DNA from 3 places in the Peribacillus sp. FSL H8-0477 genome. Region 3 is predicted to be linked to each of the others. Evidence: predicted binding sites of a transcription regulator. Region 3 holds the regulator's gene; each other region holds the start of a gene.
What was found. The regulator Rex, encoded in region 3, represses fermentation and respiration genes when NADH is low (regulators of the CRP and FNR family bind a similar motif). The targets are predictions, from matches to a motif close to TTGTGAAATATTTCACAA.
Positions count from the first base shown of each region.

Region 1: the regulator Rex is predicted to act here: its motif matches at 1,862-1,879, upstream of qoxA (cytochrome aa3 quinol oxidase subunit II).
Region 2: the regulator Rex is predicted to act here: its motif matches at 1,767-1,784, upstream of MHI18_RS08610 (L-lactate dehydrogenase).

Region 1 is NZ_JBBODE010000002.1:397,277-400,562, reverse strand. It holds gene qoxB (cytochrome aa3 quinol oxidase subunit I) at 1-853, opposite strand, end outside; gene qoxA (cytochrome aa3 quinol oxidase subunit II) at 903-1,808, opposite strand; gene MHI18_RS13660 (BA3454 family stress response protein) at 2,138-2,272, opposite strand; gene MHI18_RS13655 (S1C family serine protease) at 2,535-3,286, opposite strand, start outside.
Region 2 is NZ_JBBODE010000001.1:1,693,544-1,696,829, forward strand. It holds gene MHI18_RS08595 (S8 family serine peptidase) at 1-438, shown strand, start outside; gene MHI18_RS08600 (hypothetical protein) at 497-1,012, opposite strand; partial or broken gene MHI18_RS22145 (YjcZ family sporulation protein) at 1,239-1,340, opposite strand; gene MHI18_RS08610 (L-lactate dehydrogenase) at 1,818-2,774, shown strand; gene MHI18_RS08615 (CaiB/BaiF CoA transferase family protein) at 2,831-3,286, opposite strand, start outside.
Region 3 is NZ_JBBODE010000002.1:230,748-234,033, forward strand. It holds gene MHI18_RS12960 (ABC-F family ATP-binding cassette domain-containing protein) at 1-702, opposite strand, end outside; gene moaC (cyclic pyranopterin monophosphate synthase MoaC) at 850-1,353, shown strand; gene MHI18_RS12970 (redox-sensing transcriptional repressor Rex) at 1,388-2,050, shown strand; gene MHI18_RS12975 (YdiK family protein) at 2,089-2,301, opposite strand; gene MHI18_RS12980 (CPBP family intramembrane glutamic endopeptidase) at 2,298-3,035, opposite strand.

The DNA.
Region 1 (3,286 bases), 170 kb from region 3:
TAACGATATATACCTCAGGATGTCCCCAAACCCAGAATAGGTTGGCCCAAAGCATATCACTACCACCATTAGCTGTGGTGAAGAATTGAGTGCCGAACAAACGATCCGTTGTCATTAATGCTAATGCCACAGTTAATACTGGGAAAGCAAAAACGATGATAACGTTCGTGATCAGGTTGGACCAAACGAACATTGGCATTTTCATTAATGTCATGCCAGGAGCTCTCATTTTCAGGATGGTAACAATAAAGTTAATCCCGGTCATTAAGGTACCAATACCCGCTATTTGGATGGCAATAGCGTAATAGTTATTCCCAACCGTTTCACTGAATTCTGTGCTGGCAAGAGGGAAATAAGCCGTCCAACCTGCATCAGGTGATCCTCCGATTACGAAGGAAATATTGAATAGCATTGCTCCAGCAAAGAATAACCAGAAACTGATTGCATTCAAACGTGGGAAAGCAACGTCACGTGCCCCAATTTGCAAAGGAGTAACGATGTTCATTAAACCAATGATAAAAGGCATTGCCATGAATAAAATCATGATAACCCCGTGTGTTGTAAAGATCTCATTATAATGCTGCCCATCTAAAAGACCGTTTTCAGGCCTAGCTGTCTGTGCACGCATTAATAGTGCATCAACGCCCCCTCTAAATAACATAAGTAAGGCAGCTAAAATGTACATAATCCCGATTCGTTTATGGTCAACAGTTGTTAACCATTCTTTCCAGAGATATCCCCATTTTTTAAAATAGGTTAAGCCCGCAACGATGGCGATCGAAGCAACGATGATGCTGATCTGCGCCATAAGAATCATGGGTTCTCCGGTTACGATAAATTCGTCCCATTTCATGTGTGTGACTCCTTTCGTTTACTAATTTATTAAACTAGTAGTCTTATCATTATTTATGATCGTGTTCATGTTCTTCGTGATCTTTATTATCTTCTTTGGGACCATCTTCGGAATCGTCTGTTCCATGATTATGACCAGTAGGTGCTGGAGCAAAATCTAAATGTGTTCCATTAAAGGTACTGCGTCCAACATGATCGGCTTCTAGAAGTTCATTAAATTTATCTTCTGTCAGCTCATCAGCTGTTGCTTTAACATCTTTAACCCATTCTTCGTATTCTGCAGGAGGCATAGCTAATGCTTCAAACTCCATATGAGCAAATCCTTCACCACTGAAGTTAGCGTTTCTGCCCATATAAGCTCCAGGAACGTCTGCAGCTAAATGCAAGGTATTAACCATGTCACTCATTGCATACTTTTGACCTCCAAGTTGTGGAATCCATAAACTTGAAATAGGGCCATACGAATATAATTTGAATTCAAGTGGTCGATCTGTTGGGATGTTCAAGTAGTTAACCGTTTCTATATCTTCTTCTGGATAGCTAAAGTGCCATTTAAAATTAGATGATACAGCATAAATAGTCAGTTTATCTTCAGTATAACCAGTTTGTTCATTCTCGACTTTATCAAGCGAGCCAACTGTTACCCACCCAAGGAAGGCAACAATAATGATTGGAATACCAATCCATAGCGCCTCAAGATATTTATTTCCCTCAATATGCGGTGGTTCGTAGTCCGCACTAGATTTTGAAGCACGATATTTAGTAAGCATGAATGCATATAATACAATAACAACTAATACAACTCCGGCCATAGTCCACATGGACAACTTAATAACATTTGATTGCTCTTCAGCAACCGGGCCTTTTGGATCAAGAACGAGTAACGGATTATCACAACCCGTTAACACGGTGACAATAGTGAAAATTAAAAACAGTAAAATTCCCTTTAGTTTCATTTTGTACTCCTTTCCCCTCGAAAATAAAATTATAACTTGCAGTTTCACTGCAAGTGTTAATATATTCACAAACTCACGATTCTATCTTAGTATTATAAAAGAGAAAATACAACGGATTAAGATTTATGTCACAAAATGTTCATTAAACCTCCCTCAAATAATGGAAGCAGGTGCTTTAAATTGGATTATTGGAAAAAGATGAAGTAGCGTAAATCTGAATTGTTCATTTATTAGTTGTCTATACTATCATCCTAAATATTATTTTTTTAGCATAATAAATGTAATCAAAAATAAAAAGAAGCAGGCATCCTTTTAGGACCTGCTTCTTTCTATTCTTTCCATTGTCTTTGTACTTGTTCAAAAGCTCTGTTATAGATTTCTTCTTCTGCATCTTCACGATGTGCAAGAACATTGGTTTGATAAAGCTTACCTTGATAATTTACACGTACAGTAAATTGAACCATTTAAATCACTTCCTTAAAATAGACTCTAGTATTTATATACCATGAATTCTTGAAAAATAAACTTGGTAATAAATATATCATTATTACAAATGACCTTTTTGGGGTTTTTTGAATATTTGTAAATATATTACACTATCCATATTAAAACAACAAGCTTTTTATTATTGGCAAATATTGTAGTTCTGTTCAAGGACTAGGGTAAAAAAGACTGCCGCTTACCTGTCCCAATCGGGTAAGGTGAACGACAGATTTTGTACAATTATTATGATTTACCTAACTTGATTTTTAACGTTTTATTATCGTCCCCACGATACACGGTAAAGCTCATTTCTTGACCCACTTTTCCATTTTTATATAAATATTTTCTTAATTCTGATGTAGTTGTGATTTTCGTACCATTAATTTCGGTAATGATATCCTGTTGCAAAAGTCCAGCCTCTGCTGCTGGTGAACCATTCTCAACACTTGTAATCATGACACCTTCTGCAGCTGCTTGATTAATTGACTGTTGATAGTTCTGAGGCAGTTCGCCGACATTCCCAAGACTGACCCCTAAGTATGGCCGAGTGACTTTTCCATCCTTAATAATCTCTTCAACGATTGGAAGTAAATCATTACTTGGAATAGCAAAACCAAGACCCTCCACACCATCTTCAGATATTTTCAAGCTGTTAATACCAATGACGTCACCTTGCGCGTTAATCAGTGCTCCCCCGCTGTTCCCTGGGTTAATTGCTGCATCAGTCTGAATCACATCTAAATTCCATTCACCTGCTGATGTCGTGACATCTATTGAACGGCCAGTGGCACTAACGATCCCCTGTGTTACTGTACGTGATAAATCTAGACCAAGCGGATTGCCTATTGCAATTACGGAGTCACCAGTACGAATAGCATCGGAATTTCCAAAACTGATTTTATCAGGTGCCTTAGAAGCATCAATTGTAAGAACAGCAAGATCCGTTAACGCATCTGAACCAACAATCTCTGCCGCTGTCTTCACGCCGTCACTGA
Region 2 (3,286 bases), on a different contig from region 3:
AACGTGAAGAAGGAAGGAACGTCTTATTACTTTCCAAAATCAAATTCGTCGACTGAAGAAAAAGCCTATAAAGAATATACAATAGCAGCTTCGACAGTAAAGAAAGTGAAAAACAAGAAAGTAAAAGCAGAGTTAACAACGAAACTAAATGTAGTAAATAAACATTTCAGTAGGATTCATGCCTATAAAAATGCCCTTGATTATGCGCAAGAACTTGAATATTATCAAGTATTACTAGAAGAAGATTGGTACGCTGATACAATTACTGACCAAACTGTTAAGAATTTCTCTGCTCTGAAAGAACTCCTAAACCAAAAAGAACCATTCACCGAAGCCTATGGTCCTGGTAATCGAACTGCGTTTTACGAAAGGTATTATGAACCGGCCGAGGAACTGTGTGCCTTGCTCTATGATGAAATAAAGAAGTATACGAATTAAAAAATACAAGCATACAAAAAAGAACGTGCCGAGTGCACGTCCTTTTTCTAGACATTTGTTAGTCCATATCGTCTTGTTTCTTCACAAACAAATCATCGGTTACTTTTTCCTCAAGTTGATTCTTCAAAGCCAGACCTGCAGCCTTTCCATCACTTGGTGATCCATCTGCAAAGTACATGGGGAACAGAGAGAAGAACATAATATAAAATGAGAAGTAAATAAACTGATACCATACCACGGATCCCTCGATAATATCCTGGTAAATCAAGCTATATACAAGCAGCATACTGATTAGATTAAATAAAGATCCACCAATGTAAATCATCATGTTTGTGAATCGATTATCATGCTTTAAATTTTTAAACTCACACGAACCATTCCAAAAGTAATATTTTCTCACTTCAATAGTCAAAAACGAGAATAGTTTTTTTCCGCATCCAATATAGATTTTCTTTTCTGTACCTCCGAAAATTGAAACAAAGAAAATATGACCGCTCAAGTGAATAAGCGTAATGATCGGCATAATCAGAAAAAAGGACAACAAGAATTTCACAATATCCGTTAGTCCAAACATGGATATCACCCTCCTTTACTAGTTCTAGGTCCTTTAATGAAGGATGATACTCTGATACCCCCAATCGTCGTGCTATAACTAGTAATTATTATCAATTCTTACGAATTCATCTACATAAGAAAAAGCCGATCTAATGAAAGATCGACTTTTTGAAAATCATTTAGCAGCATCCACCGTAACCGCCGCCGTAGCCTCCGCCGTAACCGCCGCCGCCGCAACCGCCGCCGCCGCCTACAAAACTAGCTCCTACAATGATGAGCAGGATAAACAAAACGACGATAAAAGCAAAACCTCCACCAAATCCAACACCTTCATGGCCACCTGACATATTGGTACATCTCCTTTTTTTAGAAGGAGTACTTACATGGGTAATAGCAGTTTATGCACAGTTTAGGCAAGTGACACTCATTTAACGAACTTTATTTATATAAATATCAAAAGCCCTTGTTCATGAATTGTTCATGAATTAGATGGTTTTTATTCATTTTTTCATATTTTAAACAATCAAGCATAAATTCCTTTTTTTCTTCTTAAAAAGCCTTATTAAAGCAGGTATTACGCCCTATTATCAGGGATAATTTTGAACTTATTGATAATAATAACAACTAGTCACACCTTTACTTTGAAGGTGCTTGGTGATTAGATGATTTAGTTCTTCACAAATTAGACAAATTGCAGACAAAATTGGATTTTTCTTCTTTTCTTTATATTGCTTTTTTGTGTCCTAAGGTGCAAAATGAAGATATATTAAAGATTGTGAAAGAATTCACATACATCATGAATAACTGAATGGAGGAATTGTCATATGAAACAAAGAAATGTTAATCGCGTTGCTCTTATAGGTGCTGGATCTGTCGGAAGTAGTTATGCATTCGCCCTATTAAATCAATCTATTACTGAGGAATTAGTCATTATTGATCTAAATGAAAATAAAGCAATGGGTGATGCCATGGATTTAAATCATGGGAAGGTATTTGCACCGAATCCAACAAAAACATGGTATGGCACCTATGCAGATTGTAAAGATGCAGATGTAGTATGTATTTGTGCAGGAGCTAACCAAAAACCAGGTGAAACGCGCTTAGCTCTTGTTGAAAAAAACCTAAGAATTTTCAAAGGAATTGTGGAAGAAATTATGGCGAGTGGTTTTGACGGGATCTTCTTAATTGCCACAAATCCAGTCGACATCTTAACATATGCAACCTGGAAATTCAGCGGTCTGCCAAAAGAACGTATAATCGGCAGTGGTACGATCTTAGATACGGGCCGTTTCCGTTTCATGCTCGGCGAATATTTTGATATTGCTCCAGCTAACGTTCATGCTTATATTATTGGAGAACATGGTGATACAGAACTACCCGTTTGGAGCCATGCTGATATCGGGGGTGTATCCATTACGGAATTGATTAAAAGAAACCCAGAGTATACGATGAAAGATTTAGATGAGCTGTTTATAAATGTCCGCGATGCAGCCTATCAAATTATTGAGAAAAAAGGCGCAACCTTTTATGGTATTGCCATGGGTCTGGCCCGGATTACAAAAGCCATCTTAAACAATGAAAACAGCGTTCTAACTGTTAGTACTTATCTCGAGGGAGAATATGGAACAGAAGACGTATATATAGGGGTTCCAGCTGTAGTCAATCGTAACGGGATAAGAGAAATTGTTGAATTAACGCTTAGTGAACAAGAACGTCGACAATTTAAACACAGTGCGGATGTTTTAAAAGAAATCTTAGCTCCAAATTTTAAAGAACAATAAAATTTAAGAAAAGAAAAGGAGAAAAAACACCAAGTGTTTTTTTCTCCTTTTTTACATTAGTTAATAAGAATTTCTTGATTACTAGCTCCTGCCTTAGGACCAACATGTTTGTATTCTGGTTTAAAAACAGAGGTTTTAATGGGACAAGCAATCTGCCTTTGGGTGTTTCCCTTTCCATCGGGAACATCAACAATCATGCCGCGTTCCTTAAGCTGTGGATGTTCAACCGCTTCTGTAAATGTCAGCACTGGTTCAACGCAGGCCTCATATTTAACAAATACTTCTTGCCAATCTGCAAAGGTTTTTTCCAAAAACGCTTCCTTTATGGCATGTTTAAATACTCGAATGCTTTCGTCATCATTTTGCATACTAATCTCTGCTAAATCTCCCCTTTCTAGGGCCACGCATAAAGCTTTACGGAATGGAGGTTCTAAACTTCCGACAGAGAAGTAACGCCCATCTTTTGTTTGATAATAGTCATAAAAGGACCCGCCGTTTAATAGCAATTTTTC
Region 3 (3,286 bases):
ATAGACCTGGTTAACGACTTTGTCCAGAAAATAACGATCATGAGAAACAATTAATACGGCACCAGGATAGCCCTGTAAATACTGTTCCAGCCAAGAAAGAGTATCGATATCAAGGTGATTGGTCGGTTCATCTAGAATAAGAATATCAGGTTTCTTTAAGAGTAATTTACCTAGTGCAAGCCTGGTTTTTTGACCACCGCTTAGCGTGGCAATCGGTGTAGATGGATCAAACGTAGAGAATTGCAGCCCATGAAGAACGGACCGGATATCTGCTTCATATTGGTACCCGCCCTGTTCAGCAAACTTGACTTGCAAGGCATCATATTCAGAAAGAATCTTTTTATAGAGTGTTTCATTTTCATAGGTCTCCGGCTTGGCCATCGTGACCTCTAGGTGCCGCAGCTGCTTTTCTTTAGCAATCAGCTCAGTAAAAACAGTCAGCATTTCATCCCATATGGATAATTCAGACTCTAAACCGGTATCCTGAGCCATATAGCCAATAGTCGTACCTTTAGGTTTAATGATCTCGCCGCCATCATGAGAAAGATGACCAGCAATAATTTTTAATAGTGTGGATTTCCCTGCACCATTTCTGCCGACAAGAGCCACTCGATCTCTATTTTGAACTTCGAGCTTCATATTTGATAAAATAAGCTCTGCCCCATAATATTTCGATAATTGGTTAACTTGTAATAGAATCATGTTTTTCACCTCTAAATTGCGTTATAGATAGTGTACCTTATTCAGGCAATATCCGCGAGGGTGAGTATCAATATGATTATGTGAAGGATGAAACAAAGTCATTACAAATGGTGAATTTTAGTGTATGATTTAGGAGAGGTGTTTTGAATGAAAGAGTTAACTCATTTTAATGAAGAAGGCAGGGCGAAAATGGTTGATATCAGCCAAAAGCCTGAAACTGTTCGTACAGCTGTTGCTCAGTCGAGCATATTGCTGAATGAAGAAATTTACGAAAAAATAACCAACAATAAAATGAAAAAGGGAGACGTACTTGCTGTTGCCCAGGTAGCGGGAATCATGGCTTGTAAGAATACGTCCAACATTATTCCTATGTGTCATCCCATTTCATTACAAGGTGTGAATATCTCTTTTAACTGGTTAAAAGAGGACGATAATCATCGTCTGCAGATTGAAGCAACGGCTAAGACAAAGGGAAGCACAGGTGTGGAAATGGAAGCGTTAACAGCTGTTTCAGCAGCTGCACTGACTGTTTATGATATGTGTAAGGCTGTGGATAAGGGTATGATCATAGGACCAACGTTTTTAGTTGAAAAAACCGGTGGTGTTTCCAGTCCCGACTACCAGAGGCAGATTAATCAAACCGAAGAATAGGATTCGGAAACATTTGTGAAAGCGGGGAAAATATATGAGCCCAGAACATTTGAAGATACCGCAGGCAACCGCCAAGAGATTACCCTTATACTATCGTTTTCTAAAAAACCTACATTCGTCAGGCAAACAGCGTGTTTCTTCAGCTGAACTCAGCGAAGCTGTTAAGGTAGATTCTGCCACGATACGCCGGGATTTTTCTTATTTTGGTGCACTTGGTAAAAAAGGCTACGGATATAACGTTAATTATCTTTTATCATTTTTCCGGAAAACACTGGATCAAGATGAGTTGACTAAAGTAGCCTTAATAGGTGTAGGTAACTTGGGTACAGCTTTTTTGAATTATAATTTCTTAAAGAATAATAACACGATTATTGAGTTAGCCTTTGATGTTGACGAAAGTAAGGTGGGCACGAGAATCTGTGACGTTCCGGTGTACCATATGGACGAGTTAGAAGAACAGTTAAATCAACGTGATATATCTGTCGCAATCTTAACTGTGCCATCACATGTGGCGCAAACCATTACGGATTACCTCGTTAAATCAAATGTTAAAGGGATTTTAAATTTTACTCCGGCACGCCTTACTGTACCGGCTGCCATAAGAGTTCACCACATTGATTTATCTATTGAACTGCAATCATTAATTTATTTCTTAAAGCATTACCCATCAGCCAATATTCAGGCCATCACCGATTAAATACAAAAACGCTGCCAGATTATAAGCAGCGTTTTTTGTTATTTCTTATTCTTTTTCTGGATAGATTTAATTTTTAAGTGCAGGAGCAGCATTCGAATGCCTGATCCTAAATCAAGTGTGGCCAACAATACAAGAAAATAGGCGAAGAAGCCCCATCCGGATCTAGAAACCGTTTGGATGGACATAAAGATAAATAACGCGCCTAAAGCCATATAAATAATGGCTAAAGTTAAAGGTGAAATTCGTTTCATAAAAACCCTCCGATGAAGTTTTGCACGTGCTCTGCGTCCTTCAGGAATTTTTCAATATCATCTTTGTAAATTTGAGTAATGACCACTAAGGAGTTCATGGACACGTGCGCAAAGATGGGGACTAAGATACGATTGGTTTTTACATATAAAAAGGCAAAAACAAATCCCATCGCAGTGTAGAGCAATAAATGAATAAATTCGCCGTGAGCGGCCCCAAATATTAATGAACTAATCAGAGCAGATAAGAAAAAGTTAAGTCGTTTGTGCAGGGATCCAAAAATAATTTTACGAAAAACGATTTCCTCAAGAATCGGTCCAATAACAGAACTAACAAATAAGACCAGAGGAACATTGAGAATTAAATTAATAATTGTCTGCGTATTCTCAGAACCTGCCTCAATGCCGATGGCTGTTTCAATCATTCCTGCTATGGATTGAGAAAATAACGCAAGAAAGATTCCGGCGAATCCCCAAAAAATAGAGGTAGGAACAGACGCTTGATGTTTTCGTAAATCACTATTATTTTTCACTTCTTTTCGTATTAAGAATAATGTTGCTATCAATCCTATAAGGAAGCTGATAACAATCCAATACGCGCCAGAAAGCTGTTGAAGCTCGGCATTTTTTTCGGCTCCTCTCCAGATCCCAAACATCATTAAAAGAGGAACACCAACGATACTCGATAACTGCATTGCAATATAAACAATAATAATGTACCAATATTCTCTCTTCAAACTCATAACTCCTTCGATGTTGCGGTAAAGGCAGCCTGCCGTAAACCCAACAAAATGAATCGCACTAGTGAGAGCCTAAGCTACCTTATAAAAGAGTATCAAAATAAACGACCAAACTCCACATAAAGGTTTCCAAAATGCAAAGGATTTAAAGATGGTGTAAGGTGTTTTCTTATTATAGTATTCCCAAGCACCTCAAGAAATTAATAGAAAAAAAAGAGATAAGATACTTGCAAATATGTCCCAATTTA